DNA from 2 places in the Paenibacillus agaridevorans genome. Region 1 is predicted to be linked to the other one. Evidence: riboswitches for the same ligand, from Rfam matches in the RefSeq annotation. Region 1 holds a riboswitch; the other holds the start of a gene.
The links. A riboswitch is a leader RNA that binds a small molecule or an ion and turns the genes downstream of it on or off. The one in region 1 is predicted to bind thiamine pyrophosphate.
Positions count from the first base shown of each region.

Region 1 (15,579 bases):
ATCGGCAGCCAGCACGGCAGGCAGTCCGCTCATGGCGATTCGGCTCCCGCCGATGTCCGATCGGTGAAGCGATTCGACAGTGCCGGCGTGCTCCAGTATTTGGACGCCTGTACGCTTGCATGCCGCAGCAAGCGCTTCGACCAGCTTCGGCGCGTACACGTGGCTCTCCTCTGGTAGGTAGACAGCCCCGACGGCTTCTTCGGCAAGCGCAGGCTCCAATCCCCGAAGCTCATCCTTGTCGATCAGCTCCGCCCCGGCTCCCCAGCCGTTCTGCCACCGCATTCTGCCCTCGGCTGGCAGCAGATCGGCTTCATGCTGCAGGATGTTTAAGCTGCCGGATCTCTCCCATTCTACCGACATGCCCGATATCTCCTCCACGCTGCGAATCCATTCCGGATAAAGGCGCAGGCTGCCCAGCGAGAGGCGGAAGAATGCATCGGCCCCCTCGGGATTCTCCGAATACGGAGCCAGCATGCCGGCAGCGGCGCCGGACGCCTGGCCGCCGATTCTGCCCGGCTCCGCAAGCGTTACCCTATGACCGCGAAGCGCAGCCTCGAGGGCGCAGGACAAGCCGATAATACCGCCTCCGAGCACGATAACGGATTGCCTCCGCGAGTACGCGCTCATGTCGGTCCCGCGGCAAACAGGGAACCGGCTTCGTCGCTGCTGGCGGAAGCATATCTTTTCCTCGGAATGCGTCCTGCCTCGTAAGCGATCCGTCCCGCTTCGATAGCAAGCGCGAAAGCCTTCGCCATTCTAACGGGATTCCCCGCCTTCGCTACAGGCGTATTGGCCAGAATGCCAGCTGCTCCAAGCTCCATCGCTTCCGCGGCATCCTTGGGAGAGCCGATTCCCGCATCCACAATTATGGGAACATTCGCCTCTTCGATAATAAGCGACAGATGATAAGGATTAAGAAGTCCAAGTCCCGTCCCGATCGGAGAGCCTCCCGGCATGACCGCGGCTGCGCCCGCTTCCTCCAGGCGCTTGCAAAGAATCGGATCATCCGATGTATACGGCAATACGACGAAACCTTCTTTGGCGAGCTGCTCCGTCGCTTTTAACGTCTCGATGGGGTCGGGAAGAAGAGTAACGGGACTTCCGCTGATCTCCACCTTGATCCAATTGCCGAGTCCGGCCTCCCGTGCCAATCTGGCAATCCGAACGGCTTCCTCCGCCACTCGCGCGCCCGATGTATTAGGCAAGTAAGTCAGCTTTTTTCCTTCCAGATGCTGCAGCACGGAATCGTCTTCCGTATGCTCCAGATTGACGCGTCTAACGGCGAAGGTCACAATTTCGGCGCCGGATTCGACTAGCGACTCCCTAAGCTCGGCGGGACTGGGGAATCTCCCCGTCCCGAACAGAAACCGCGAGCCAAACGTTACTCCCGCGATCGTCAGTCCATTCTGCTGGTTCATCATTTTCTAGCCTCCCCCCACGAATTGAATGAGCTCGATGCGCAGTCCGTCCGCAAGCGTCGTCTCCTGCCAGCGCGACCGAGGCACAATCTCGCCGTCTACCTCTGCTACAAGCCGCTTGTCGCGCTGTCCGAGCTCCGCAAGCAAACAATCGAGAGTGGCTGAGCGGGTTTGATAGGAACTGCCGTTCAGCGATAAAGTTACATTTTCTTCAGTTTTATGCCCGGACGTTTCCCGCTCGTCTGCAATCGCATTGGCCTTGGAAGATTCCTCTGCCCGGTCTGCTGCCGTGAGCTTATGCAGAAGCTCACGGCAGACGGCCGCAGGATCCTCGCTTCCCACGATCGCTGACACGGCGCATAGCCGCTTGGCCCCCGCAGAGATGACGGCATCCGCATTGTCCGTCGTAATGCCGCCTATCGCTACAAATGGAATGGACACCAGACTTGCGGCCTCCGCCACATAAGCCGTTGTCACTGCCGCCTTGCCCGGCTTCGTATTCGTCGGGAAAACGGGCCCCACGCCTATGTAATCCGCTCCCTCCCGCTCAGCTTCGATGGCATGCTCCGCGCAGTGGGTGGAGATGCCGATTATTTTATCGTCGCCTAGCAAAGCCCGCGCTTCTTTAATCGACATGTCGTCCTGCCCCAGATGCACGCCGTCGGCATCGACTTCCAGCGCGATATCGGGATAATCGTTGACGATAAAAGGCACGCCGTATCTTCGGGTCAGCACTCTCAGTGCCCGTGCCTGCTCCAGCACTTCCGATCTTGATCCCGTCTTGTTGCGCAGCTGCAGCATGCCCGCTCCGCCGATGAGCGTCTGCTCCATCACGTCGGTCACCGATTTGCCCGGGTGGGCATCCGGCGCGGTAATGACATATAACCTGATTTTCTCCCAGTCCACTCTTTTGCTCATCCAGCCGTTCCCTCCACTCTTCGATTAGGGCGACTAAGATATTCGTCGCATATCCGTTCCGCCTCCGCCATGTCCGACGTGCCTTGCACCAGCACTCTGCCGTCCGGAAACAGCACCAGCTTCTCTGTACAAGGCGATGGCAGCTCAGCTTTTACCAAGTAAGGATTAACGGTTACGCCGCACCCAAGCCGCTTCAAATATTTAACTTCCCGCTCCAGCTCGAGCGCGAAACCCATAGTCACTTGAACCGTGTCCCGGCCGCATAACGCCGTCGATCGCCGCCCGTGCAAGCGCGACTCCCGCTCACGATTATCCGGGAAGTTAACATCGTCGCCGTCTTGGAGACGCTGCCGCAAGCCGCTCTCGACCGAATGTACCTCTGCGCTGTGCGACCGCGCTTGGCGGCCGCATTTTCCGCAAGAAGCAACTCCGGACGGCAGCTTATATTCCCGAACGGCAAAATTCCATACATCCGCATTCAACCATGTTCCGCGGACGGATGCCTTATTGCCTGTCAGCCACTTGACGGCTTCGGCGGTCTGTAGCGCGGCCACGAATTCCACTGTCGCGGACAAGACGCCCCGCGTATCGCAGGAATCTCCTTCCTCGGCCTCATCCTCTTGGCCGATCAAACAGGACAGGCAAGCCGTCCGGCCTGGGACCAACATCGCGCTCATGCCTTGAGAAGCAGTTGCGCCGCCGTATATAAACGGGATGCCAAGCCGGAACGCCTCGTTGCAGAGCAGCAGTCGAGTAGCCGCGTTATCCGTTCCGTCCAGGATCAGATCGGTACCGGCTGCGAATTTGCCAACATTATGCTGGCTTATATCTGCCACATGCGCCTCGATAATCGCCTCTCCGTTTATCCGCCGAAGCTTTGTCTCCGCAGCCTTCGCTTTGGGCAAAACCTTGCGGGCATCCTCCTCGTCGAACAGCGTTTGACGATGCAGATTGCTAGGCTCCACATAGTCCCTGTCTACAATCACGAGTCGTCCAACGCCGGCTCTTGCCATATGCTGGACGAGCGAAGCGCCGAGCGCTCCGCAGCCTGCAATCAACACGCTGGCTTGGCGGAGGCGAAGCTGCCCGGCCTCGCCGATCGGCGCGAAACGGATTTGGCGGGAATAACGTTCCCTCCAGCTCGCGCGAAGACCGTCCTCCGACGTCGCGCTCGAGCCGGCCGGCTGCCCCCCGGCGCCGGCAATGGCAGCGGGAGCTCCGCCTCCTTCTCCGCCGGCCATCCCGTCACGCATAGATTTCGTTGCCTCCGGCCTTAAATGCGGCCGACTTCTCCTTGAGCCCCGCTTCGATCGCTTCCTCCGTATCGAGACCGTTCTGCTCCGCATATTCCCGGATGTCCTGCGTGATGCGCATGCTGCAAAATTTGGGGCCGCACATGGAGCAGAAATGCGCCGACTTTGCCGCTTCCGCCGGCAGCGTCTCGTCGTGGTAGGACATTGCCCGCTCCGGATCAAGCGATAGATGGAACTGATCGCGCCAGCGGAACTCAAAGCGCGCTTTGGAGAGTGCATCGTCCCGCAGCTTCGCGCGAGGATGGCCTTTGGCCAAATCCGCCGCGTGGGCAGCGATTTTGTAAGTGATAACGCCTTCCTTGACATCTTCCTTGTTCGGCAGCCCCAGATGCTCTTTCGGCGTTACGTAGCAGAGCATCGCCGTGCCGAACCAGCCGATCATCGCCGCTCCGATCGCGGACGTAATATGGTCGTAGCCCGGCGCGATGTCGGTCGTCAGCGGACCCAGCGTGTAAAACGGCGCTTCGTCGCATACTTCCAGTTGGCGGTCCATATTTTCTTTGATCAAATGCATCGGTACATGCCCGGGCCCTTCGATCATCACTTGCACGTCATGTTTCCAGGCAATCTTCGTCAGCTCTCCCAGCGTATCAAGCTCCGCGAATTGCGCATCGTCGTTGGCATCCGCGATGGAGCCTGGCCGCAAGCCGTCGCCAAGCGAAAACGACACGTCGTAACGCTTCATGATGAGGCAGATTTCTTCAAAGTGCGTATACAGGAAGTTCTCCTTGTGATGAGCCAGACACCAGGCTGCCATAATAGAGCCTCCGCGAGATACGATGCCCGTTACGCGCTTGGCCGTCAGCGGGATGTACCGAAGCAATACGCCCGCATGGATCGTGAAGTAGTCGACGCCTTGCTCCGCCTGCTCGATCAAGGTATCTCTAAATACCTCCCAGCTGAGATCCTCCGCTTTGCCGTTCACCTTCTCTAGCGCCTGATAGATCGGCACGGTCCCTACCGGAACCGGCGAATTGCGAACGATCCATTCCCGGGTCGTATGGATGTTCTTGCCTGTCGACAGATCCATGATCGTATCGGCTCCCCATCTGGTCGCCCACGTCATCTTCTCTACCTCTTCCTCGATGGAGGAGGCAACGGCGGAGTTGCCGATGTTGGCATTGATCTTTACATGGAACCCTCGTCCGATAATCATCGGCTCGCATTCGGGATGATTGATGTTCGCGGGGATAATAGCCCGCCCCCTTGCCACTTCGTCCCTTACGAATTCCGGCTCCATCCCTTCGCGTATCGCGATGTACTCCATCTCCGGCGTAACGATGCCTTGTCTCGCGTAATGAAGCTGTGTCACATTGCGTCCTTCCTTCGCTCGAAGCGGCTTGCGATCCAAGTTCGGAAATATTTCGGCGCCTCTCGTCCTGGCTCTCTCCTCGGATACGAAGCCGTTGTCCTCGGGCTTCACCTCGCGTCCTTCATATCGCTCGACATCCTCACGCTCCACGATCCATGTTTCACGTAGCGGCGGCAGCCCCTTTCTGACGTCGGCCCGGTAGCCCGTATCCGTATATGGACCGCTCGCATCGTAGACGAGCACCGGCTCGTTCGGCGTCTCCTCTCCGCTTCTCGACTGGCTGGGAGTCAGCGCTATCTCGCGCATCGGCACGCGAATGGAAGAATGACTCCCTTCTACATAGACCTTTCGGCTTCCCGGCAATGGCGTTGTCATAATCGGCATAACAAAAAACCTCCTCATGGAATTTGTGGAATTCCACCTGGAGGCATACTCAACATATAAGAAAGTTAATGGTCGACGCCGCTCACGCAGACGTACAATGACGTTGATACTTAGGCTTGCACAAAGCCGGCGAAGTTGCCTTCGGCGACCGGCAAGCCGGTATCCTATGTCCCACTTTCCTACGCTGGCATGACCCAGATCAGGTTCAAAGGGACCAAAGCAATCGCTTTATCTCAGCCTTTCGGCGCCCCTAGTGGATTTCCTTGTTTGACTATACTTCGTGCTCGCGGCTGCTGTCAACCCTAACTTTCCCAAACACTTACAGCTTGATCTTCTGCTGGAACAGCCCCGCTTGCCTTGCCGCCATATAAATAATGACGACGAGCGGACCGATAAATACTCCGATAACGCCGACCAGCTTAAAGCCTACATAGAGGCTGATCAGTGCCGGAAGCGCGCCGATACCGACGGAATCCCCCAGAATTTTCGGCTCCACGATGCGGCGGAATACCGTAATGACGAGGAACAACACAATCAGCCCGATGCCGGTATAGATATCGCCCGTCAGCAGCAAATACGATGCCCATGGGACAAGCACGGAGCCTGTGCCCAAAATAGGCAAAATATCCACAATAATGATGAGCAGCGCGATAGCCATAGGATATTTGATGCCAAGTATGAGCAAACCGATCAGTGAAAGTATGTAGGTCATGCCGCTAAGAATAATCTGGGAGCGCAGGAAGCCGAAGATCGACTTGCGCAGATTGTTCAGCACCTGGTCCACTTGGGAACGCGACGATTCGTCGAAGAAGGACAAGACGGATGCCTTCATCGTATTAAGGCTAAAGCTGAACATGTAGACGGCAACCAGGAAGACGATAAAGAAGATAAACATGCCCGGGAGCGTCGAAGCGAAGCCCAAGACAGTCGATGACAGCTTGCCTACCATCGAAGTAATCGTGTTCGTTAGGCTCATCAGATATTCTTCCAGCGTCGCGATGGCATCCGGAGGAAGATTCTGGTACAGCCCTCTGGCGTCAACGAGCAGGTTGTCGACAAAAGTGCTTGCATTTTCGAAGTAATTCGGCACCTTCTCCAGAAATGCAATCAGCTCTGCGATAATCTTCATTCCCAGCAACACGATGAGACCGACGAGAATGACCGTGAACAATGTACTGGATATGACGGCGGACACCAGCCGGTTGAGCCGGAATCGCTTCATCAGGAATACGGTCAGCGGTTCCAGAAAGATCGCTACGATCAATGCAAGCAAGAACGGCGCGCCTACGGTGAACATCAAATAAATAAGCAGCAAACCTACCGCGATAAGCACGATTGTCCTTATAGACATGCGGGTTATCCCTCCTTCCTCTATTTCTATTCAAGCTTGGCTTCGCGCATGTGGAAATCGACGTCGCCGTAATACATATCCTTTACTAGCAGGTTGGGACCGCAGCAAGCGGCTGCGGGACAATAACAATTTACGCTTCGGGCGAGCTTGTGATCCAGCCACTTGCCGAATACGTCGTCGAGGCGGGACGTCGAGATATTGCCGAACGCCGGCACATCGGAGAAGTCGGTGACGAACACCTCGCCCGTGAACAAGTTGACGTTGAGACGGTTCCGTCCGTCGGGATCGTTCCTGACCGTCACGTTAGGCTCGCCAGCCAATCTTCTGAGCAGTCTACGATCCTCTGCATCGTCGCTGCATTGGTAGAAAGGCAACGTGCCGAACAGCATCCAGACCGACGGATCGCGGCGATCCAGCAGCAGCTCTACCGCTTTGCGCATCTGCTCCTTCGTAATGACGGGCAGATCGCGGGCGAATGAGCTTGGATACATGGGATGAACCTCATGACGCTGACAGCCCATCTCGAGAATCAGCTCATGAATTTGATCGATCTTTTCGTGCGTCCGATAATTGATCATGGATTCGGCGGATACGAGCACGCCTGCATCGCTGAGCCGCTTGGCGTTGTCGATCATTCGTGCGTACAGCTTGGCTGCGGCTTCCTTGGAGACGGCATGACCCGCTTTGGCGAAGCCGATCTCATGGAAGTCCTGCGCCGACGTGTAGTTAAACGAGATATGCATAACGTCGAGGAAAGGAGCCAAAAGTTCGTACCTGTTATAAGGCAAAGTTACATTGGAGTTAATCTGCGAGCGAACGCCCCGGCTTCTCGCGTATTGCAGAAGCGGCAGCATATATTCCTTGACGGTACGTTCCGAGAAGGTGGGCTCGCCGCCCGTAATGCTGATCGTCTGCAGATGCTCGACCTCGTCCAGACGACGCAGCATATTGTCCAGCGGAATTTTGGCTGGCTCCATCATGACCAGCGTATCGCCTACGGCACAGTGCTCGCAGCGCATATTGCATAAATTCGTAACCGTCATCTCCACGCTTGTCAGTACATGGCGACCGAATTGCTTAAGCGAGTTAAGCGGATCCCAAGGGTCATTGGAGGGAGTCAAAGGAGGCAGTATGTCGCGGGTTGTCATGCCCAAATGCGGCCATGTCGTATCCAGCTTGTTCATCGGTTTCATCAGCTTTCAGCACCTAACTTCCGTTCTAGAGGTTGTTCAAAAAGTCCGCTTGCCATCATATCTTCTATTATTGTAATGTGAGATGTTTGAGGAAGCAAATAAAATGGTGTAAAAACGTCGCCCGGATGGACTTCATCCAAAAACCGACAGAAAAAAGAGGCCTTGCGGGCCTCTTGAAACAACCATCGCTGCATTGCGGTAAATGCAAGCATCAATGGCTCGGCGTTCAGTTAAATGCCTGACACAAGCGGCACGTCCGTCTCTTCGTCGTTTACTCCGACGATCATGACTGTAAGCTGCTTGGACAGATCGATCTCGTACGGCGCCTTAAGCTCTTCTCCCGCTTCGTTGCTGAGGACTCGTACCACAGGGCGGTGCGGGTAGGAGGAATTTAGATCTACGACGATGCCTCGCTCACCCGTCATTAATCGGACAGACATGCCGATGGGATAAATCGCCACCTTGTCCCTGAACAGCTGCAGCATCCGCTGCTCGTACAAAGTGCCCGTGCCCGCGTACAACCGCTCCATCGCATCATGCGGCAGCATCGGAGACCGGTACACGCGGTTTGTCGTCATGGCGTCGTAAGAATCGACCAAGCCGATCCACTTCGCGTAGTCATGAATTTCATTGCCCTTGATGCCTCGCGGATATCCGCTGCCGTCCAAACGCTCATGATGCTGGAAGGCGCAATGCGCTACGAGAAGCGACAAGTTCGGCTGATCCTTTAACATTTCATAACCGAGCTGAGGGTGACGCTTCATAAGTTCGAATTCTTCTCTGGTCAGCTGATCCGGTTTCTTTAGTACATTGACGTTAATCTGCGTCTTGCCAATATCATGCAGCAGAGCTCCGAGACCAAGGGTCGTCAGTTCGTCGCGCGAGTAACCGCTCGACATGCCAAGCAGCGTCGAGTATACGCAAACGTTCAGCGAATGCTGGAACAGATAATGATCGACTGTTCCCATGTTCATAAGCATGATCATGGCATCTTCCTGATTGGACAGATCATCTATAATTAAGTTCATCATCGCTTTAAAGGGCTGGGCGATATAGGGGTAGGCGGAGCCCTTTTTCCTATTAGGCCGCTCCATCAGCGTGCGGAAATTCGTACGGATTTCTTTAACCGCCATTCGGAACGTATCTTCGCGGATCAGGGTGGGGGGATTAATATCCTCCGTTCGCGCATCTTCGATGTATACGTATTGAACCCCGCATTCGGCAAGCCTCGTGATTAGTCGGCTGGTAAGCTCCATCCTCTCGCCAAGCAGCACGATGCCGTCTTCCGAAAATATTCTCTTGGCCAGTCTCATTCCCGGCTTGCATTGCATAACGGATAGCAAACGCATTTTCTCGGTCCTTCCCCGCTGTGACGTCCCTAACTATACATATCGGAAATACGATCTTGTATTGTTAATTTACGTGAAAATGCGAATTTTCGCAACCATAATATGCTAATTGTTCGACAAAAAACTCCGAAATTTTCTAAAATGTGACGACAAAAGCTTACAAACGAAGCCAACGTTTCTCTTTGCAGCTCCTTAGCGAAGGCTCGGAGCTTAATTCCCGCTCCAGCACATCGCGGATGAACTCCGGCAAATAATAGCGATAACTCTCCGCCTCGGCCAAAGACTCGTAGCCCACCTTAAAGCTGAACATATCAATCGAGCCTACCTCGTAGAGCCTTCCGTCCTCCAGAAGCGAGCCGTTTACTCGCGCTTCGACGATACGATCCATCGGCTCCCGGCGCATGTCGAATTCCACCGTCATGCCGTCAATTGCAAGGCCTCCGAGCACCTCACCCCGAAAGCCAAAGCCTTTGATCGCCTTGGAAGCGAACTCCTCCTGGAGCGATTGCTCCAGCGCCGTCCTCAGCTTGGACCCGGCGATGGTCATCAGGCACGGATTAATCGGCGAAGGACAGATGGCATGAAGCTCTCCGGCGGTTACTTCCCCAATCGCGAGACCGCCAAGCAGCTGTCCTGCGTTAACAATCCCGATCTCGGCATTCGTCCATCGCCTGATGCCGATCGCGAGCAGATTGGCAAGCGGATTTTCGCGTCCCGGATGAGACGGTAGAGGTTCGTTGAGAAAGGCGGCCACTCGTCCCAGACTGACGCGGCTGGATTCGCGGAACTCGTGGATAATATCCTCCGCCGCAGGTCTCTCGGCGTAGGCGCCGGTGGGAATGGCTTGCCCGCGCAGCAAGGGCTCGGACCGGGCTTCATCCCAGCCAATCTCGATGCGTCCGACGTATTCGCCGAACTTCCCCGCTGCCGCGATCATAACTCCGTTAACGATAAGCGGCACTTCCAGCAGATGGTGCGTATGTCCGCCCAGAATAAGATGGATGCCCGGAACTTCTTCCGCCAGCTTTTGATCGAATCGAATGCCGAGATGCGATAATACGACGACAATGTCAGCTCTACCCTGTAGCCGCTCCGCTTCGGCACGAATCGCCTCCACGGGCTCAGTCGCCTTCCAGCCCAGCAGCTCATAGAACTGGCCGAAAGCGGCCGTAGCGCCGATAAGGCCGATCCGGAGACCGTTCTTGACGATAATCCGGCTGGGGCACAGCCACTCTGGGCGTTCCCCCGTCTCCAGCGTGAGCAGATTGGCACAGACGACGCTAAACTCCGACACGGGGGCGTACAGCTGTTCCAACGTCTCCGGCGTGTAGGTCAGTCCCTCGTTGTTGCCCAGCGTAACTGCCTCGTAACCGGCCTCCTGCAGAAGTCTGATATTAACCTGTCCGTCGCTGCCTTCCGTCTCTTGTCTCATCCGATCCATATGATCGCCGCAGTCTACCGCAAGCACGCGGCCCGCTCCCCATGTTCTTCGCTCCTCGGCGATCATGGTCGAAATTCGCGCGGCGTTCTCCAGCCGGCTATGAATGTCATTGCTGTGCATGAGCACAACTTTTATCTCCATACCTTATCCTCCGATTTGCGACATGCGTCGTTCCGTCGGCACATGAGATTGCGCCGAATTTGCCAGCTTCGCGGCCATCTCGTGATTCTCCGGCTTAATATCCATCGCTTTGTAATACAATTGCTTTATGGCATCCGGATCCCCGAGCGCTTCCTTAACGTTAAGCTCATCCACCCAGTACAGACAAGGTTTTAGATTGCCATCAGCCGTTAATCTCAGACGATTGCAGTTGCTGCAGAAGTGGTCGCTGATGGGATGGATCAAGCCAAAGGAGCCGACAGCCCCTGCCATCTGCCAATCGTCGGAAGGGCCGTTGCCTGTCACGCCTTCCTTCCGCGCCAGCTTATACCCTTCTTCCTCCGCAATCTCGATCACGCGGGAAAGAGGAAGATAATGTTTCCGCCAATTCTCGTCGGCATGGCCGATCGGCATATATTCTATGAACCGCACATGAAGCGGCCGCTCGTAAGCGAGCTTTAAGAATTGCATGATTTCGTCTTCGTTGACGCCTTTGAGCAGGACGCAATTCAGCTTGATGGGATCAAACCCGGCTTCAGCTGCCGCTTCTATGCCTTCAAGCACCCTCCGCAGATCTCCGCGCCTGGCTATGAACCGAAACCTTGCCGCATCAAGTGTATCCAGACTGATATTCACTCTCTTCAAACCTGCTTCTTTAAGCGCTTGTGCTTGCTTAGCCAGGAAGATGCCGTTTGTCGTCAGCGCGATGTCGTTAATGCCTGGTATGCGCGACAACCTCGAGATCAGTTCGTCCAGACCGGGTCTGATCAGGGGTTCGCCGCCCGTAATGCGCAGCTTTTTGATACCGAGCTCCGCCCCTGCTTTTACGACCTCGACGATTTCGTCATAGCTCAGCAGGTTGGTTGATTCGGTAAATTCCACTCCATCCTCGGGCATGCAGTAAAGACAGCGCAGATTGCAGCGATCGGTTACTGAAATTCTCAAATAATCATGTTCTCTTCCATACCGATCCTTTAGCTCCGGCATACTGCGCACCACCTTTCCATGTACCTTACAGCATAACATTTTTTTTGCGTTTATGGTATTCTAGTAGCAATCTAAAGCCCTGTTACAGGCTGTTGCGAGGAGCTGCACATATATGTTTTATACCTGGACCATCAAGCTGTTCGCCGGATTGCCGGAGCGTCTCGGCACGGCTCAGCTCGTCCTTGCTCTTGATCAAGGACAATTGACTGCCAGCCAGCTGAAATCGATGATCGCAAGAGAGAACAGCGATCATTCTTCCCTGCTGTCGACCTGCTTCGTTGCGCGCAACCACGCCTACGTAGCCGACGGAGAGACCGTCCAAGCCTCGGACGAGCTTGCGCTTCTTCCTCCCGTTTCCGGCGGAGAGGAGCTAGCGGAGGGCGGGGACAAGAATATGTCGGACTCGCCTCGCTTTGTTGTGACGAGCGATATCATTCTTACAGAAGAAGTACTGGCCAAAGTAATCGTACCGGAACACGGCGCGGCCATCGCATTCGTCGGCACGACGCGCGAATGGACGAATGGCAAACGAACGGTGCGGCTTGAATACGAGGCTTATGAGCCGATGGCGGTAGCGACCATGTCCCAGATCGGCGATGAGATCGCAAGCCGCTGGGCGGGAGCCTTATGCGCGATCTCTCATCGCGTGGGCGTCGTCGGACCGGCCGAGACCAGCGTCGTTATTGCCGTATCGGCTCCGCATCGCGAGCATTGCTACGAGGCTAGCCGTTACGCCATCGAGCGGCTTAAGCAGATCGTTCCCATCTGGAAGAAGGAAATCTGGGAAGACGGCTCCGAATGGAAGGGCCATCAGCTTGGTCCCTGGAATCCGATCGCCGGGCTGACGGCGGAATGAAGGAGGCGTCCCCATGGAGCTAACCCGTTATTCCCGTCAAATGCGATTCCGGCCTATCGGTGAGGACGGTCAGCGACAGCTGTCCAATGCACGTGTGGCCGTCGTAGGCGTCGGCGCGCTGGGCTGCGTCTCCGCGCAGCATCTGGTCCGCTCCGGAGTCGGCGTTATTCGATTAATCGACCGCGATTTCGTGGAATGGAGCAATCTTCAGCGACAGCTTCTATACACGGAACAAGACGCGAAGGATATGCTCCCGAAAGCAGAGGCGGCTGCCCGCAGATTGACCGCCATCAACTCCTCTGTAACGATCGAACCTGTTTGTGCCGATTTGCACGGCGATAACGCGGCTTCTCTGCTGCACGATGTCGACTTAATTATCGACGGAACCGACAATTTCACGGTTCGATATCTCCTAAACGATTATGCCGTCAAACATGGTTTGCCGTGGATTTACGGCGGAGCTGTCGGCGCCTCCGGCATGAGCATGACGGTATTGCCGGGAGAAACGCCTTGTTACCGTTGCGTCTTCCCGGAAGTCCCCGCACCGGGGACTTCGGATACATGCGAGACGGCAGGCGTCATTTCGCCGATCGTCGATCTGATCGCTTCGTTGCAAGCAACAGAGGCGCTTAAGCTGCTCTCCGGCAATCGCGAAGCGTTGCACGGCACTTTATTCCAGGCCGATCTCTGGAACCACTCCTGGCTGCCGCTGTCCATCCGCAACGCCAGGCGTCCCTCCTGTCCATGCTGCGGACCCCAAAGATCGTTCGATTATCTCGATAACGAAGCCTCCGCCCCCGTAGCAGCCGCATTGTGCGGCCGCGATTCCGTTCATCTGACTCCGGGAACTTCGGGAGCTGTCAATCTGGAAGAGCTGGCCAATCGGCTTGCATCCGCGGGTGAAATCGTGCTAAATCCTTATCTTTTGCGGCTGCGAATGGTTGATGAGGGTATGACTTTTGTTTTATTCGCCGACGGAAGAGCTATCATCCAAGGGACGCAGAATTTGTCGAAAGCAAGGTCAATTTATGCCGAACTATTAGGTAATTAGTATCATTTAGAGCGTTTTCATATTGCCAATAGGTGGTTTGATTGTTACTATCTATATATCTGGTTGAGCATAATTAATCATATTAGAGGTGTCTCTATGAGGATTCATGTAACGGATATACAAGACGGAGACCAACTAAGCCACGATATATTTAATCATTATGGGCTGCATGTTCTCTCCAAAGGCACGAGGCTGTACAAGAACGAAATCTCACGGCTTCTGCAGCATCAGATTGATCAAGTCGAGATCTTGGACCGAAATCTGGTGTTGCCTTCGGGAGAAGCAGTCAGTCCTGTTAATCGTACATTGGAATCCACGGTCAATCCCAAGTGGCTGCCAACTGTGCAACCTATTTACGAGAACGCTGTCAAACGCTTCGAGAAGCTGTTCGAATCTGCAATAGAGGATGGCATCGTACAGGAGGCGGAGGTTACGGAAATTGTGCAGCCTCTGCTGGATAACCTCCAGTTGGAACGCGACGTCGTATCCATGCTGCTTTTGCTTAATACCGAAGATGACTATACCTACCAGCACTCCGTTCAGGTTGGCATGCTGGCTTATTATTTGGCGACCTGGCTCGACCACTCGTCGGAGGACGCCTCACTGATCGGCAAAGCGGGATTCCTGCATGATATCGGCAAAAGCAAGATCAGCGCCGACATCCTTAACAAACCGGGCAAGCTTACGGAGGAAGAATTCGAAGAAGTAAAACGGCACACCCTGTACGGTCACGAGATCATTCTGGGCTCGTTCCAGGAAAAGGATCTTGCCATCGGAGCGCTTCAGCATCACGAACGGATTGACGGCAGCGGCTATCCTCATGGGCTTAAGGGCGATGAGATCCACCCCATCTCGAAGATCATCACCGTTGTCGACATATACAGCGCGATGATATCGGCTCGCGTCTATCAGAAAGAGCGAGACCTGCTGTTCGTGCTCAAGGAGCTGTATCGTCTCAGCTTCAGCGAGATCGATCCTGTCACGACTCATACGTTTATTAAGCATATGATCCCGAATTTCATCGGCAAGCGCGTAAGGTTGAACAACGAGCGTTTCGGCATCATTGTCATGACGCATCCTACCGAGTTTTTCAGGCCCCTTGTACAAATTGACGACGAATTCGTCGACCTGACGATCGATCGGCATTACGAGATCGAGCATGTGTATCTGTAGTCCTTTACATATCCGTTAAAAGTACGCAAAGAAACCCCCGGAGCCCGAGGGGTTCTTATATTTTAGTCTAATTACCCGATACTGCCTTCCATCTCGAACTTGATCAAACGGTTCATCTCGACCGCGTATTCCATCGGGAGCTCTTTCGTAAACGGCTCGATAAAGCCCATAACGATCATTTGAGTTGCTTCGTCCTCGGACAGACCACGGCTCATCAGGTAGAAGAGCTGATCCTCGGACACTTTGGATACCGTTGCCTCATGCTCAAGCGTGATGTTGTCGTTCAAAATTTCATTGTATGGAATCGTGTCGGACGTCGACTCGTTATCGAGAATGAGCGTATCGCATTTGATGTTCGCTTTCGCGCCGTCGGAATTGCGTCCGAAGGAAGCAAGGCCGCGGTATGTCACTTTGCCGCCGTGTTTGCTGATGGACTTGGATACAATCGTGGAGCTGGTGTCCGGTGCCAAATGAGTCATCTTAGCGCCGGCATCCTGATGCTGGCCTTTGCCCGCTACGGCGATAGACAATACCATGCCTTTCGCGCCGCGGCCGCGAAGCACGACAGCCGGATATTTCATCGTCAGCTTGGAACCGATGTTGCCGTCAATCCATTCCATCTGCGCGTTCTCGTCAGCAACGGCGCGTTTCGTAACCAGGTTGTAGATGTTCGG
Region 1 is NZ_CP075889.1:3,624,551-3,640,129, forward strand. It holds gene thiO (glycine oxidase ThiO) at 1-627, opposite strand, end outside; gene KJW29_RS15335 (thiazole synthase) at 624-1,421, opposite strand; gene thiE (thiamine phosphate synthase) at 1,425-2,336, opposite strand; gene KJW29_RS15345 (ThiF family adenylyltransferase) at 2,333-3,589, opposite strand; gene thiC (phosphomethylpyrimidine synthase ThiC) at 3,582-5,345, opposite strand; TPP riboswitch at 5,505-5,607, opposite strand; gene ytvI (sporulation integral membrane protein YtvI) at 5,665-6,696, opposite strand; gene yfkAB (radical SAM/CxCxxxxC motif protein YfkAB) at 6,723-7,880, opposite strand; gene KJW29_RS15365 (HD-GYP domain-containing protein) at 8,120-9,238, opposite strand; gene KJW29_RS15370 (bifunctional metallophosphatase/5'-nucleotidase) at 9,396-10,820, opposite strand; gene moaA (GTP 3',8-cyclase MoaA) at 10,824-11,825, opposite strand; gene KJW29_RS15380 (molybdenum cofactor biosynthesis protein MoaE) at 11,938-12,681, shown strand; gene KJW29_RS15385 (ThiF family adenylyltransferase) at 12,695-13,732, shown strand; gene KJW29_RS15390 (HD-GYP domain-containing protein) at 13,829-14,905, shown strand; gene sufB (Fe-S cluster assembly protein SufB) at 14,977-15,579, opposite strand, start outside.

Region 2 (15,579 bases), 1.9 Mb from region 1:
CCCGTCGCGCTTACGATTTTCAAGACTGATAACGAAGCGGCCGCTCAGGAGCTGGGCGACCGGGTAAAAGCCGAGCTGAACGTGCAGCGAATCGGATACGCGACGGTAGGGCCTGTCATCGGCACGCATGCCGGTCCCGGTACGACGGCCGTACTTATTCATAGGGTGTGAGTACAACCATGTTGACATTAGATGAACGATCCGTAAGACAGCTGAAAGGCGTGAGCGCCCTCAAGGAGGGGGAGCTTCACGCCTTTGGCATACATACGATATCCGATCTGTTGAATTACTTCCCGTTCCGTTACGAGGACTACCGCGTGCGTGAACTTGCTGAAGTCAAAAGCGGCGAGAAAGCGACGATTATGGGGATCGTGCGTGGCGCGCCAATCATGCAGCGCTACGGTCGGGCGAAGTCGAGACTCACCTGCAAGATCGAATCGGGCGGGATGTTGATTACGGCCGTCTGGTTCAACCGAACGTATATGCAAGAACAACTGCGTCCGGGAAGAGAAATTATGCTGACAGGCAAGTGGGAGCAGCATCGCTTGCAGATGACGGTAGCCGATTCCGAATTTCCCGATTCGGCGAAGGCATCCAAAACCGATTCACTGCAGCCTGTCTACCACGTCGGCGGCAATATTACGCAAGCCTGGATTCGCAAGATGATTGCTGCAGCTCTTACGCAATACGGTCCCATGATCGAGGAGGTGTTGCCTTACGAGCTTATGGAGCGCTACGGCTTCATGTCACGTTCGGAGGCGGTGGAGGTCATCCATCATCCCGGCGACGCGAGTAGAGGCCAGGAAGCAAGGCGGCGCATGGTATACGAGGAGCTGTTCCTATTCCAATTGAGGCTGCAGGCCTACCGTGGGCTACATCGGGGGCGAGGGGACGGCGTGGCGCAGCCGATCGGCAGCGAGACGATTCGGGAGTTCGCGGCGACGCTTCCTTTTGCCTTAACAGATGCTCAGAAAAAGGTCATCAATGAAATTCTGACGGACATGCGCCGCAATTACGCGATGAACCGGCTGCTCCAGGGCGATGTTGGTTCGGGCAAGACGGTAGTCGCTGCGATTGCGTTGTATGGCGCTGTCCGCGTAGGCCATCAAGGAGCGCTGATGGTTCCGACCGAAATATTGGCGGAGCAGCATGCCAAGTCGCTTGCCCGTCTTTATGAGGGTACCGGCATCCAGGTAGGACTGTTGACAGGCAGCCTGACGGAGCGGAAACGTAGAGACTTGCTCGCAGGCCTGCAGATGGGACTGATCGATGTCGTCGTAGGCACGCACGCGCTCATTCAGGATGACGTGTTTTTTCGGAGTTTGTCTCTGGTCGTGACGGACGAGCAGCATCGCTTCGGAGTGAACCAGCGAAGCGTGCTTCGGCGCAAGGGGATTAATCCCGACGTGCTGACGATGACGGCAACGCCGATTCCGAGAACGCTGGCCATTACGGCATTCGGCGACATGGACGTCTCCACGATCAAGGAGATGCCGAAGGGACGCAAGCCGATCAAAACCTATTGGGTAAAACATGACGCGTTCGACCGCGTGCTGGGTTTTATACGCAAGGAAGCGGCGGCGGGACGTCAAGCTTATGTCATCTGTCCCTTGATCGAGGAGTCCGAGAAGCTGGATGTGCAGAACGCAATCGATACCTACATGCAGATCCAGCAGTCTTGTCCGGATTTGACCATCGGATTGCTGCATGGCAGGCTCTCCACCGCGGAGAAGGACGAAACGATGTCGCGGTTCGCCGCGAACGACAGCCAGGTGCTTGTCGCTACGACTGTCGTGGAGGTTGGCGTTGACGTGCCTAATGCGACACTCATTATAATTATGGATGCCGAGCGATTCGGCTTGTCCCAGCTCCATCAGCTGCGAGGACGCGTCGGACGAGGCGAGCATCAGTCGCATTGCATTTTGATCGCGGATCCCAAGTCCGAGACGGGACGAGAGCGGATGAAAGTCATGACGGAGACGAACGACGGCTTCGAGGTCGCGCGTCGCGATCTGGAGCTTCGTGGGCCAGGCGACTTCTTCGGGACGAAACAGAGCGGTCTGCCTGAGTTCCGTATCGCTGACATGGTGGCCGATTACGAGACGTTGGAGCAAGCCCGGGAGGATGCAGGAGAGCTGACCGAACGGGAAGATTTCTGGAGCAACGAGTCTTACGCCCGGCTGTGGGAAATTTTGCGGCGGGAAGGATTATTTCAAGGGGAACAGCTGGACTAGGCAACTATTCTCCTCCTTCGGCATATAGTTAAGCGACTAGGTCGTGTCTGAAAACCCGCTCTGGGGCATCTTTCATACGGCAAAATCTGCTCCCCTCGGAGTATTCAGACACGCCCTAGACTGGATTGCCGAATGGAGGTGTCTGCCGCTGTGAGTTATCAGAATTACGGCATTCGGCCGCAATTGGTTGAACGCGTAAAGCTCAAGCTGAAAAACCCCGTTGTTAAGGACAAGATACGGCAGCTGCTTGGTAATGTGACCAAATATGATTTGCAGGATCGGGCGAAGGTGCGCAAGCTAGTCAAGTCTGCCGCCGTCATCCTGCAAGAGAAGCTGACCGATGCGCAAGAGGATGGGATCGTCGCGTTTATACTGGCGCAAAAGATCGATCCCAATAACACCTTCCATCTGCTGAAGCTGTGGGGGATGTTTCGCTGACCGTGAGGTCGGCGTTTTTTTTTCTGATTGAAAATCTAACAGACACCAGCGACGCTCACCACAACTCCATCTGCCCCTCAACTTTATTAGGCGCTATAAGCGACGAATCGTCATTACGAACGTTGCCGACAGCGGCGCCGACAGGATACGCTTCAAGCTCGCGCTCCGGATACGGAACGAATAACGTTTTTAACCGTTTGCTATCCTGCATGCTTCGATCCAGCCATAATGCTTCGTTTTCGGGTCGCAGAATGACGGGCATCCGGTCATGTATGGGAGCGACGACATCGTTAGGCTCCGTCGTCAGAATCGTGCAGCTGCTGATCTTCTCTCCATCGGGAGACAGCCAGGTCTCGTAAAGTCCCGCGATGCTAAAGACGGAGCGGTCGCGTTTCAGGATGCGCATGGGCTGTTTGCGCTTGCCGCCGTCTTCCTTCTGCCACTCGTAAAAGCTGTCCGCAGGGATAATGCAGCGCTTCCGCTTAAGCGGCTCGCGAAAGGCCGGTTTGTCCGCTGCCGTCTCCGCGCGCGCATTAATCATCATGTATCCGATCTTGGGATCATCCGCCCAGGGAGGGATCAAACCCCACTTTAGTTCGCCAAGTCGGTTGCGCTTGCCGTCGTGAATAACGGCGAAGATGAATTGTCCGGGGGCGACGTTATATTTGGGCCTGTGGAAAGGAACTGAAGTCTCGTCGATCATATAACGCAACATCAGCTCTTCGAGCGAGATTGTAATCGTATATCTTCCGCACATATAAAAACCTCCTGCATAGAGGGATATGTATTCATTATACCGTTATTATCGGCATTGGAGAAAGCGCGAGAATACTGGAAAGAGGCGTGACGATCGGGTGCGTGCGGTGTATGGGGAGCCGATTCTTCGCGGATAATGGTGATAATAGGGAATGCAGTTGGCTGCGGTGATAGGAGGGAGTAGGCGTGAAAAATGGGCATGAAAGGAAAGCGGGAGGGAGCGGCGCTGTGCTGATAAGTTGGATTCGCCATATTCTGGCGCTGCCAGGAGCAGCTTGGGCTTATGCAACCGGGAAGTGGCATGCAATGCAGGCATCGCAATCGATGCTGGAATCAGCAAAGCCGCTTGTGCTGCCGTCTTCTTCTACTGCCAAGCTTATGGCGGCATGGGGCAAAGCGTCGACGTATCCCGGTGATCCTCCTAGACCGCCTGTTGTCTTGTCGAACGATGAAGAGGCGCTGATTACACGTATTCGGTTAGAAACTGAGGAGCTTAATCGGAATAATGTGACACGCACGGAGGGGTATCGTAATATATATTTTCGAATGCCGGAGCTTCATTGGGCGCTGCTCGCACATATGGTATCGCGCAACGGCGGTTGGAACATGACCGATTTGCAAGGAGAATGGCTTCCAAGGCTGCTGAACGAACGACAACGCAAGGATGTGTTCCTGTTCCTGGAGCGGGCCAACAGGCTGATCTTTGGCGATGCTTATCCACAGCTTCTGCTGTACGAATGGAGCCGCAGGCTGGGGCGCAGTCTGTTCCATCTGCTGCCGGCGTTCGGCGTATCTTCGTTTATGGAGCCCGTATGGAGGCATTTCTGGAGGGACGGCGACTCTGCCATGTTGTCGACAGCGCTCATTGTGAACGAGCAGCATTACATCGACGAGCGGGTCGCACGCCATCCCTATTTCGAGGAGCGGGTGCTGGGGACGATGTTCTTTGGCCTGCAGTCGCTGTTGCAGATGAATGCGGTGTTTTTCCCTTATCGCTGCGGGATGGATAATAGAGGGGAAGAGCTGCAGCTCGCTGGGCTTATTCTGGAACGTTTTCAGTCGCTGGATGAACGAATCGAATTCGGCAAAAGACTTTATGCCATGTTATTCGGCATTCCCCGCGTATTGGACGGCGTGCGTAACTTCGCTGCCGCCGTTAAGCATACCGGATCTCGCGCGGACTACGCGTCCGGTTTGTTCCAGCCGATTCGGCATCAGCCGCCGGAGCGATTTTATGCAGAGAAGTTGCTTGGCGGCAAGCTGAAGCCGGGCTCCACACCGCTCTACAGCCCGCCGCTGCATGCCGCATGGGGAGATCACGAGCCGGAGCCGCCGGAAACCGGCGATTGGTTCCGGGGACCGGAGCAGGTGGGCAAGTATTTTCAAAAACTGACTTTCCCGCCGAACTTCGAGATTACTAATGAATACGGTCTGTTGCTAAACAAGCTGGAGCTTGCCGTGCTGGCCGCACAACGAGGAGCCGCTTCTCCTTTGGCGTAGTAGAAATACGACATTGATGAAGCGGCTAACAACTGCCAACATAGCGGTGCCGTCGTTAGTTCTTGGTTTTGTTGAAATAATTTTCGTTAAATCGGATGCTGGGATGATCGGGATTAAACGTCATGGCTAGGCGATGATGCTCCAGCGCCTTGGCGCGGTTGCCTATACGGTCGTAGCAGACGGTTAGTTGCAAATGGGGCAGCCAGGTGGACGTTGCGTGGTCGGTGGATCCCATGTTGCCCGCTGGCCGTTCTACCGTTAACGCTTGCCCAAACCAGTAAATAGCCTGTTCGAACCGTTCTTGCCGGATGAAGACGCTCCCGAGCTCGCAGCAGATTTCCGGACGCGGAGTGTCATAGCCGAAGGAGCGGAACAGAGAAGCCAGTTGGCCTTTGCTGTTCTTGAGCCTTCCGTAGCAATCCGCCTGCTTCATGCAAGCTCCGATATTATCCTCCACCCAGCCCTTGCCGCCGTCCAGAAATCGGCCGTACCACTCAATGGCATCCTCGTTCCGGCGGTTATCCCGAAGCTCGTTCGCAAAATAATATTGGTCGCGCGGAGAGAAGGTTTCGCCGGCATCCCGACGCTTAAGATAAATGCGCAGATTGCGGTCGGTATGAAGCCGCTCCTTGCGATGGGTAACGGCGATATCGCTATGGAGGATACGGCCGAAGACGGCCAAATATTCATGTACGGGACCGATCCAGCGGAAGCCGAGACTGCGTCTGACCAGCCGATTGCGGCGCAGACTGAAGACGGGGTTGCCCTTATGATCAAAGGTAAGGTGGTAATTCATGGAGACGCTGTCGTAAGGGAAATCCTCGTCGTTCTCCTCCTTGAGGGTTTTGAGCCGCGCTCTGTCCTCCGGCTCGACTACGTCATCGGCATCCAGCCATAAAATGAACGGCTGCGTCGCTTGATCGAAGGCGTAGTTGCGAGCGGCGGCGAAGTGATCGATCCACTCAAAATCATAGATCGCCGCTCCGAAGGATGCCGCGATCTCTTTGGTGCGGTCCGTGGAGCCGGTGTCCACGATCACGATTTCATCGACGACGTCCCGCACCGAGGCCAGGCAGCGGCCGAGACTTTCTTCCTCGTTCTTGACAATCATGCACAAGCTAATGCCGAGCATTCACCCAACACCCTTTCTTCCTGACGGTTCGTTGTAACATTGTATTAGCGAGCGAGCGGGATGGTGCCATACATAATCTCAGCAAGAAAGTGCCAACATAAGGGCATTATGGAAACAGAGGGTGCGCCATGAAACAATCCGAAACATCCCATGAAAGGCCGTTCCAATCTTCGCTGAAAGCGAACGTGCGAGCGATTTACGAACGATTCGGAGGAAGCAGCGACCTCGTCGTCAGACTGTTCCGCAGCGATGCGGCTCCGGAGCGCGAGCTCGCGCTCATGTACATAAGAGGAATCGTTGACGAGTCGACGATTAATGAATCCGTGCTGAGTCCGCTCATGTCCATGCAGCTTCCGAAGCCCGTCGGCAAAGAAGAGCCCGGGTTGCTGGAGGCTCTCCGGACAAGCATCTTATCCGTCGGTCAGGTAAGAGACGTGTTGATGCTGGAAGAGGCGATCCAGCTCATGACCGGAGGCATGTGCTTGATCGCGGCGGAAGGCCATGCGGCCGTGCTTATGGCAGGCGCAGGCGGAGGCGAGCAGCGGTCGGTCGACAGCGCGCTGACGCAGACGGTCATTCGCGGTCCGCAGCGGGGATTCGTGGAGGATTTGAATACAAACGTCAGCTTAATTAGACGCATTATTCGTTCTCCTAACTTGCATGTGCAAACGCACAAAATAGGGAGCGAGACTCACACGGATGTTGCCGTGCTCTATATGAACGGCATCGCGGAAGAGGCAGTCGTCAAGGAGGTGTACCGGCGGCTAGCCAATATCGAGATCGACGGCGTGCTTGAGAGCGGTTATATCGAAGAGTTTATCCAGGACGAAACGTTTACGCTGTTCCCTACGCTTATGAACACGGAGCGCCCCGATACGGTAGCCGCATCCTTGCTGGAGGGCAAGGTTGCAATTGTCGTAGAAGGCACTCCGATCGCGCTGATTGCGCCCATTACGTTCTTCAACTTCTTCCAGTCGACGGAAGATTACTACCATAGGTTTGACATCGCTTCGTTCGTCAGGATGATTCGTTATGGGGCCTATGCGGTGTCCATGTTGCTCCCCGCGCTCTATATTGCGGTGACGACCTTTCATCAGGAGTTGCTGCCCACAACGTTGCTCATCAGCTTGGCTGCCCAGAGCGAGGGGGTTCCGTTTCCGGGGCTCGTGGAGGCGCTGCTTATGGTGCTTGCCTTCGAGGTGCTGAGCGAAGCCGGATTTCGCATGCCGAGAGCGATCGGCTCTGCCATCTCCATAATCGGAGCGCTAGTGCTTGGACAAGCGGCAGTGCAGGCGGGAATCGTCTCGGCAGGCATCGTCATTGTCGTATCCTTTACGGCGATCGCAAGCTTCGTCATGCCGGAATTCAACATTGCCGCGACGTCCCGCATCATCCGGTTCGGATTGATGCTTGTGGCTGGGTTTCTCGGTTTTTTCGGCCTTTTTATCGCCATATTGTTCATACTGGTTCACCTTGCTTCGCTGCGCTCCTTCGGAGTGCCCTACATGTCGCCCGTGGCTCCCGGAGCCAGCGTCAGAGGCTTATGGCGAGACGTATTCGTACGAATCCCATGGTGGGCCATCGTGCTTCGTCCCCAGGATCTGAAGCTGCGTAATCCCAAGCGAATGAAACGCTCGATGAGGCCGATTGCACAAAGGCAAATCAAAAAGCCGTAAGGAGGGAGTGCGTTGAAGACGATTAGGGCGGTGCTTCTGCTAGTCGTACTGGCCACTCTGCCGGGCTGTGGAAACCGGGCGGAGCTTAACGAAATTGCGATCGTATCCGCGACGGGCGTCGATTGGGAGGATGGCGAGTGGGTACTGACCTACCAGACCATCATTCCGAAGGCGATTTCCGGCCCATCAGGCGGAAGCCGGGGAGCGGCAATCAACGTTTTCTCCTCGCAAGCGGAGAACTTTCGGTCTGCGATTAGCAAGGCGAGTCAGGAGACGTCCAGGCGGCTGTATTTCTCGCATAACCAGCTTGTAATTGTGGGACAGGATGCCGCTCGCAAGGGGCTGGGGCAGCTGCTGGAAACGTACCTTCGCAATCTTGATTCCAGAGAGAACGTCAACGTATTTTTGTCCAAAAGCAACGCGCGCCAATTGCTCGAGCAGTTGATGCCGCTCGAACAGAATCCCGGTGAAGCTATCCACCGGATGATCGGCAACGAGGAGGCGAACAACTCTTCCTTCCGCCAAATGACGATCAACGATGTCCTGATGGATTTGCTCAGCAGCGTGCAGGCCACCGGTCTTCCCGTGCTCTCCCTGGCAGAAATGGAGGGCGGCACGGAACGCGGTCAGCAGCTGGGACAGTCGTCTTCGCCATCGAAGATCCGGCTGAGCGAGCTGGGGCTCATCGTGGGAGATAAGCTGGTGGGATGGGTGGATAATCGGGAAAGCAGAGGCATTAATTGGCTAAACAATACGGTCGACAGGACGACTGTCGGCTTCGCGTGCTCGGATCGAAAGTCCGCCAAAAAGGATTCCTCCATCCGCGTCGTGCGGGCGGAGTCGAAACGGACCCCAAGCTACAAGGACGGCAAATGGCGAATCGACGTGGACATCAAGGCCGAGGGCTCGCTGCTGGAGTACAATTGCAAGGGCGATATTAGCAAGCCGGATAAGATCGAAGCAATCGAGCGGAAAATCGAGGAGGAAATCCGTTCCACTGCCTTGAGCGGCTGGAGAGCGATCAGCGCGAACAAAGCGGATGTCGTCGGCTTCGGCAATCTCATCCACAAAAAATATCCGAAGTTATGGAAGCAGGAAGTCTCGAACTGGAGAGAGACTTTCCCAGCGACGACAGTATCGGTTAATGTGTCTTTCAAACTGTCCACGACCGGATCAAGCGGCAACAACTTTAAGCAAATACAGGAGGATACTGGTAAGTAGCGAGGCGCCGGAATCGAATGAAGGGAGGAAAGGCTTTGCGACAGCAAATCGGCAAGAGTCAGCTTGCGCTGCTGATTATATTGTTCTTGATCGGCAGTACGCCGCTGTTCGAGCTTGGCATCAAAGCGAAACAAGACTCATGGATCGCCATGGCAATTGCCGTTGCGACGGGACTTCTGTTGACGACCATTTATCTGTTTATTCAGCGAAGAGCGCCGGAAGCTGGCCTTGGGGAACTGTTGAAAATCCATTTCGGCAAACCGATCGGCGCCGCGCTGGGCTGCGTTTTTGCGTTGTGGTTCGCTTACGAATGCATGAGGAACGTACGGGATGTCGGCGAGCTGACTTCCGCCGCTCTGCTGCCATTTACGCCGCAATGGGCGATTATGCTGTGCATCCTGCTTGTTGCGGCTTATACGGCTAGCAAAGGCGTGGAAGTATTTGTTCGGGTCGTGCAGATGTTGTTCCCGATTGCAGCCGGTAGCTACCTCATCATTGTATTCCTGCTGTTCTTTAGCGGCCTCGTGAAACTGGACCAGATCCTTCCGATCATGGAAAATGGACCTATGCCCGTACTCCAAGCGGCTTTTCCTGATCTTATTTCCTTTCCGTTCGGGCAGCTTTTCGTCATGTTCGTTTTCTGGAGTCTGGTCAATGAAAAAAAATCGATAACCAAAATGACGATATGGTCGCAAGGCGGCGTATCCCTGTTCCTTATCTTCATGAATATGCTGATTCTTTGCGTGTTGGGGCCCGCGTTGGCCGGCGCTACCTCGCTGCCGTTGCTGCAAGCTGTGCAACTGATCCGGTTGGCCAATTTCCTGGAACGCCTCGACGTTATCGTGACCTTGCTTCTGTTTATCGGACTGTACGTGAAGATAACGGCACTGTACCTCGCTTCCGTGTTCGTCTTTCACAGCTCGACAGGCATCGAGACCCGGAATCTGCTGCTTCCCATCGGAGTCGTCGTCTATGCGATGACGTTTCTGGAGCCCAATCATACGTTTCATATTTGGCCGGGACTCGCCGTTACGCTGAAGATGATGCCCATCTACCAGGTCGCCATTCCGCTGATCATGGTTGTGATCGGAGTGCGGAAACGGTATAAAAAGTTGCCGGCGAGCGTATAGAACGTTAAGCATGGGAAAATAATGCTGGCATTACCCGCGGAGTCTGCTATAATTGGTTACGTAATTGACGAAACCGAATATGCTCCGGGGAGCTGGTTAGGCCGGCTGAGAGGGAATGACAACATTCCGACCCGTATACCTGATCCGGATAATGCCGGCGTAGGAACGTGAAGCGAGCGCTTCTTCGTGATTTGGCGTACAGTCGTTGGGACTGCGCGCGAATCGCGATGACAAGCGCGTACCAAGCCGATTGCAACTCGCCCTCCTGAACAGGAGGGCGAGTTTTTTTGGAATAAGGGGAAGAGCAGGAACGTCAATCCAGAAGACATAGAAGGCGGAGAGGGGAAATACGCATGCTGCACAAGAAGAAGGGATTATGGGGAAGAGGGCTCACGGCGACGGTGCTGGCCTTGACGTTGACAATCGCCGGTTGCGGCGGCAACGAGCCGGAAGGCGATGGCGGCGCTGGTGGCGAGAAGGAGCTTAAGAAGGTGAAGGTCGTTCTCGATTGGACGCCGAACACGAATCATACGGGATTATATGTCGCTCGGGACAACGGTTTCTTCGAGAAGCACGGCCTGGACGTCGAGATTATTCAACCGGGACAAGACGGCGCCGATGCGATGGTCGCTTCCGGCGATGCCGCGTTCGGCGTCAGCTACCAGGAGTCGGTCACGATGGCCCGCATCGCTGGCGTGCCGATCGTCTCCATCGCCGCGGTCATTCAGCATAACACCTCGGGTTTCGCCTCGCCGAAGGCGAAAGGCATCGATTCGCCCAAAAAATTCGAAGGACAGCGTTATGGCGGCTGGGGAGCTCCGGTAGAAGAATCCGTCATCGACGCCCTTATGCAGGCGGACGGAGGCGATGTCAGCAAGGTCGACATTATGAGCATCGGCGACAGCGACTTCTTTGCGGCCGTGGAGCGGGATATCGATTTCGCTTGGATCTACTATGCCTGGACTGGCGTCGAGGCGGAGCTGCGCGGCGAAGAGCTGAACATGGTTTATCTGACGGACTACAGCGACAAGCTGGACTATTATACGCCGGTCTTGGTGACGAACGAGGAGCAGATCCAGTCGGATCCCGAGACGGTGAAGGCGTTCGCGGCGGGAGCGGCCGAAGGTTATCAATTCACGATCGACAATCCGGAGGATGCGGCTGAAGTGCTGATCAAGGCGGAGCCGGATCTGAACGCGGATCTTGTGCGCGCCAGCCAGAAGTGGCTCAGCCCGAAGTATCGGGACGACGCGCCGCGCTGGGGCGAGCAGAAGCTGAGCATATGGGAGAATTACGCAAACTGGATGTTCGATCATGGACTGCTCGAGGGCAAGCTGGAAGCGGAGAAGGCGTTCACGAACGAGTTCCTGCCGAAATAACGGGAGTAGTGGTAGTCAGGCATATAAGGACGGATCGGCCAATGGAGCGGATGCTCCGGTCGGATTGAAGCTAACTTCGGAGAGGGGAACAAACAGATGGCAAACGCGCTGGTAAGCATTCAGATATTGCCGAGCACGCCGGGAGGGGCAAGCGTCCTTCCTTTCGTGGATCGCGCTATCGATATCATTAAGGAGTCGGGCGTACCTTATCGGGTGGCTCCGCTGGAGACGACGATGGAGGGGGAGCTGTCCGAGCTGCTGAACATCGTGCAGCGAATGAACGAAGCGATGACGGAGATGGGCTGCGCTTCGGTCATTTCCCAGATTAAAATCTATTACAATCCGGATAATGGTGCCTCCATGGGCCGACTGCTGGAGAAATACCCGGATGGCCAGTAGGAAAAAGTCCGGAACGGGAGCGTGGGCCAAGCTATGGCCGCCCGCGCTTGCGCTGGGCTCTCTGATCGCGCTATGGCAGGCATCCGCCTCGCTGGGAATCGTGGATGCCTGGCGCATCCCGGCTCCGTCGGCGGTTGTGCTGGAGGCGATCGAGATCTGGCCGCGCCTCATGGCGCATACGTGGGCGACGCTCAAGCTAATGATGCTGGGCTTTACGGGCGGTTCGGCGGCGGGCTTTGCGCTCGCCGCTTTGCTGCATCTGCTGCCGGGAGTGCGCAGAGGCGTCTACCCGCTGCTCATCCTGTCTCAGAACGTGCCCGTCGTCATTTTGGGACCCATCCTGACGATGTTGTTCGGCTATGGCACGCTGCCCAAGACGCTGCTCGTCATGCTCGTCTGCTTCTTTCCCGTATCGGTCGCCATGCTGTCGGGTCTTGCCAGCGCGGATGCCGGACTGCGTCATTATATGCGCATGATCGGAGCGGGCAAGGCGGAGCTGTTCTGGAAGCTGGAGCTTCCCAGCGCCGCCGTTCATCTGTTCTCCGGCCTCAAGATTGCCGCGACGTACAGCATGTTAGGGGCGGTCATCGCCGACATGCTGGCCCCGAAGCTTGGCCTCGGAGGTTTTATGGTTCTGTCCTCTCGCGGCTTTATGCCGGAGCGGGCGTTCGCCGCCGTTATTCTGATCATTATCGTAAGCATGGTCATGTTCGGACTCGTAACGTGGGCGGAACGAATAGTCATTCGCTGGCGTCCGCCGGTCAGGGAAGGGGGAGAGCGGTATGAAGCTTGACGTAAATGGCGTTGGCATAAGCTTCGGGACGAAGGAAGTGCTGCGCGACCTGACCTTGCGAGTGGAGGACGGGGAGTTCGTCTCGCTGATCGGCCCATCAGGCAGCGGCAAAACAACGCTGTTCGGCGTTATCGGCGGGCTTCGGCAACCGGATGCGGGCGAGATCCGCATCGGGGGCCGCAACACGACCGGCGAGCGCGGCCATGTTGCTTATATGCCGCAGCAAGCCGCCCTGCTTCCGTGGCGATCCGTCTCCGGCAATATCGAGATGGCGCTTAAGATCGCCGGCATCGACAAAGGGACGGCGAAGGCCATGACGAAGGAATGGCTCTCTCGCGTGGGGCTAGCGGAGTATGCGAGAGCTTACCCGCATGTGCTGTCCGGCGGAATGCAGCAGCGCGTCTCGTTTTTACGCGCGCTTTTGTCGCCGCGTACGCTGATGCTGCTCGACGAACCCTTCGGAGCGCTTGATGCTTTGACGCGGCTTCACATGCAGAAGTGGCTCCTGTCGATCTGGGAGACGCATCGCAAGTCGGTACTGCTCGTCACGCACAGCATCGAAGAGGCGCTTTACCTTTCCGACCGGATTATCGTTTTGTCAGCATCGCCTGCATCCGCGGTAGACGAGATTGTCGTGCCGTTTGAGCGGCCGCGCCGGGAGGCTCTGTGGACCGACCCCAGATTTAATGAATTGAAGGCCCGCATCTACGGACATCTGCAGGGCGACGGAAAGGCGGTGGATGATCATGATGATCATGTCTGATAGCTTTCCCGTTGTGGACGCTCACCTTCATGTCGACCTTTATCCCCCCGAAAAGCAGGAGGAGCTGCTGGCGGAAGCGTTTAGCCAAGGCGTGGAGACGGTCGTCGCCGTATCGATGGATCTGGCTTCCTCGATCCGAACGCGCGAGTTGGCGCTCCGCCATCGCGGGCGTGTCCATCCCGCTTATGGCTTCCATCCGGAGCAGGAGGCGCCTTCCGAGCTGGAGAGAGAGGAACTGCTGACCTGGATAAGGGAGCGGCATGCGGCGGGCGAGGCATTTGCGATTGGCGAAGTCGGCTTGCCGTATTACAAGCGGACGGAAGCCGAGGAGGCGAGTGAGCCTTTTGACGAGACGCCGTATTTGTTGCTGCTTGAGAGTTTCGTCGCCCTCGCCGCGGAGCTGGATCGTCCGATCGTGCTTCATGCCGTCTACGAGGACGCCGACAAAGCCTGTTCGCTGCTTGAGCAATACGGCGTGCGGAAGGCACATTTTCACTGGTTCAAGGGCAGCCCGGATACGATGAGACGGATGGCGGAGGCGGGGTATTACATTTCCGTTACGCCGGACATTGCTTACGAGGACGAAATCATCGAGGTCGTTCGTCGTTATCCCGTGGAGCTTATGATGGCGGAGACCGACGGACCATGGCCTTTCGAAGGCCCCTTTAGCGGGAGAGCAACCGTGCCCGAGATGGCTCGGGAGTCCGTGCTCGGCATTGCAAGGGTTAAAGGGATCGCGTCCGAAGAGGCTGCGCGCGGACTGTTTTTACAAAGCAAGAAATTTTATAACTTGTAAGTAGCTTTATGTGCGTGTTCAAAAAGTCTGGTTTTCAGCACCGAGAAGATTGGATGAAGGTAGAAACTGAGGAGCGGAGCGTAGTGGAAGCTACGTGAGCACCTGCAATGTTTCCGGAGGAAACATACTTCGTAAGCATTCGCTTAGTTTCGCCTGAATTCAATATTCGATGTCGAGCAAGCTTCTTGGTATACTTCGTGATGGGAAGCGGACTTTTTGAACAACCTCTTATGATGACGGCTCTTCGTCCAACAGGACGGGGAGCCGTTTCCATTTGCCAAGCCGGCGCATACACAGTTAGAGAGAGCGTAGCAGCCAAAGGAGGTAAAGCAATGGCAAAAATGACAAGAGAGCAGTTTTTTGCGGCAATTGCGCCTACGGTTCAGCTCGTATGGTCGGAAGGGTCCAGGATGTTTCCATCGGTTCGAATGGCGCAGAGTTTGCTGGAATCCGGCGGGGAGATCCATGCCTGGAACAATCTGGGCGGAATCAAGGTCGGTGGCAGTCCTATCAATCCTTATTGGCAGGGACAGGCGGTCGTCAAAGGCACTTGGGAGTATATCGATGGCAAGACGGTAAGCATGCAGGCTGCGTTCCGGGCTTACAAAAGCCTCTATCATTTTTACAAGGATCTGGATTTGTTCCTGGAAGCTCCGCGGTACGAAAGAGTGCGCTCCGCGAACACGCCGGAACGTCAGGCTTCCATGCTTTTGGCTAGCGGTTATGCGACTGACCCGGCTTACGCGACGAAGCTGATGCGAATCATTGAGCAATACGGTCTGAGAAGATATGATGTGCCGGCTGCGCCACAGACCATGGTACGAGGATTCGAAGACGCGTCGATCATTCCCGTCACTTGGCAGGGCGGAGTCATCGGCACGGGCTATTTAACAAAAGGGGTAACATGGGTGCCGGCGCGAAAAATCGCAGAAGCTTTAGGAGCAATAGTGGGCTGGACGGGCACGGCGGTGACCATCAACGGCGTGGAGCTGACTTCGAGACTGTCGATGTCGGTTGGTTACGTCAAAGCCAGGGAGCTTGCCATGCTGCTTGGCGTGCCGATCGAATGGGATCCCAGAGCGAGAGTCGTCTTGCTGGGATAACAATCGCCCTCCCCCTTAACGGCGTTCCGGCATATGCTATAGGACGTCGGACGAGAGAGAGGAGGATATCCTGTTGTATACGTATATCGTAGACCACATCCCAAGATCGACGCCGAACAATAGACGTCCCGGCTTGCCGCTGAACGCAACTACGATCACGATCCACAATACGGCCAACTCTTCCAGCACCGCAAGGAACGAAAGAAACTGGCTGACGAATCCGTCTAATTCGGCAACAGCCTCTTATCATATTGTGATC
Region 2 is NZ_CP075889.1:1,717,796-1,733,374, forward strand. It holds gene KJW29_RS06825 (DegV family protein) at 1-171, shown strand, start outside; gene recG (ATP-dependent DNA helicase RecG) at 180-2,234, shown strand; gene KJW29_RS06835 (stage VI sporulation protein F) at 2,385-2,672, shown strand; gene KJW29_RS06840 (SOS response-associated peptidase) at 2,728-3,429, opposite strand; gene KJW29_RS06845 (DUF2515 domain-containing protein) at 3,615-4,928, shown strand; gene KJW29_RS06850 (glycosyltransferase) at 4,984-6,060, opposite strand; gene KJW29_RS06855 (spore germination protein) at 6,189-7,736, shown strand; gene KJW29_RS06860 (Ger(x)C family spore germination protein) at 7,749-8,957, shown strand; gene KJW29_RS06865 (GerAB/ArcD/ProY family transporter) at 8,993-10,087, shown strand; TPP riboswitch at 10,163-10,271, shown strand; gene KJW29_RS06870 (ABC transporter substrate-binding protein) at 10,441-11,466, shown strand; gene KJW29_RS06875 (thiamine-binding protein) at 11,563-11,865, shown strand; gene KJW29_RS06880 (ABC transporter permease) at 11,855-12,658, shown strand; gene KJW29_RS06885 (ABC transporter ATP-binding protein) at 12,648-13,421, shown strand; gene KJW29_RS06890 (TatD family hydrolase) at 13,405-14,217, shown strand; gene KJW29_RS06895 (glucosaminidase domain-containing protein) at 14,550-15,320, shown strand; gene KJW29_RS06900 (peptidoglycan recognition protein family protein) at 15,394-15,579, shown strand, end outside.
Region 2: another riboswitch for thiamine pyrophosphate. It lies ahead of KJW29_RS06870 (ABC transporter substrate-binding protein); the one in region 1 lies ahead of thiC (phosphomethylpyrimidine synthase ThiC).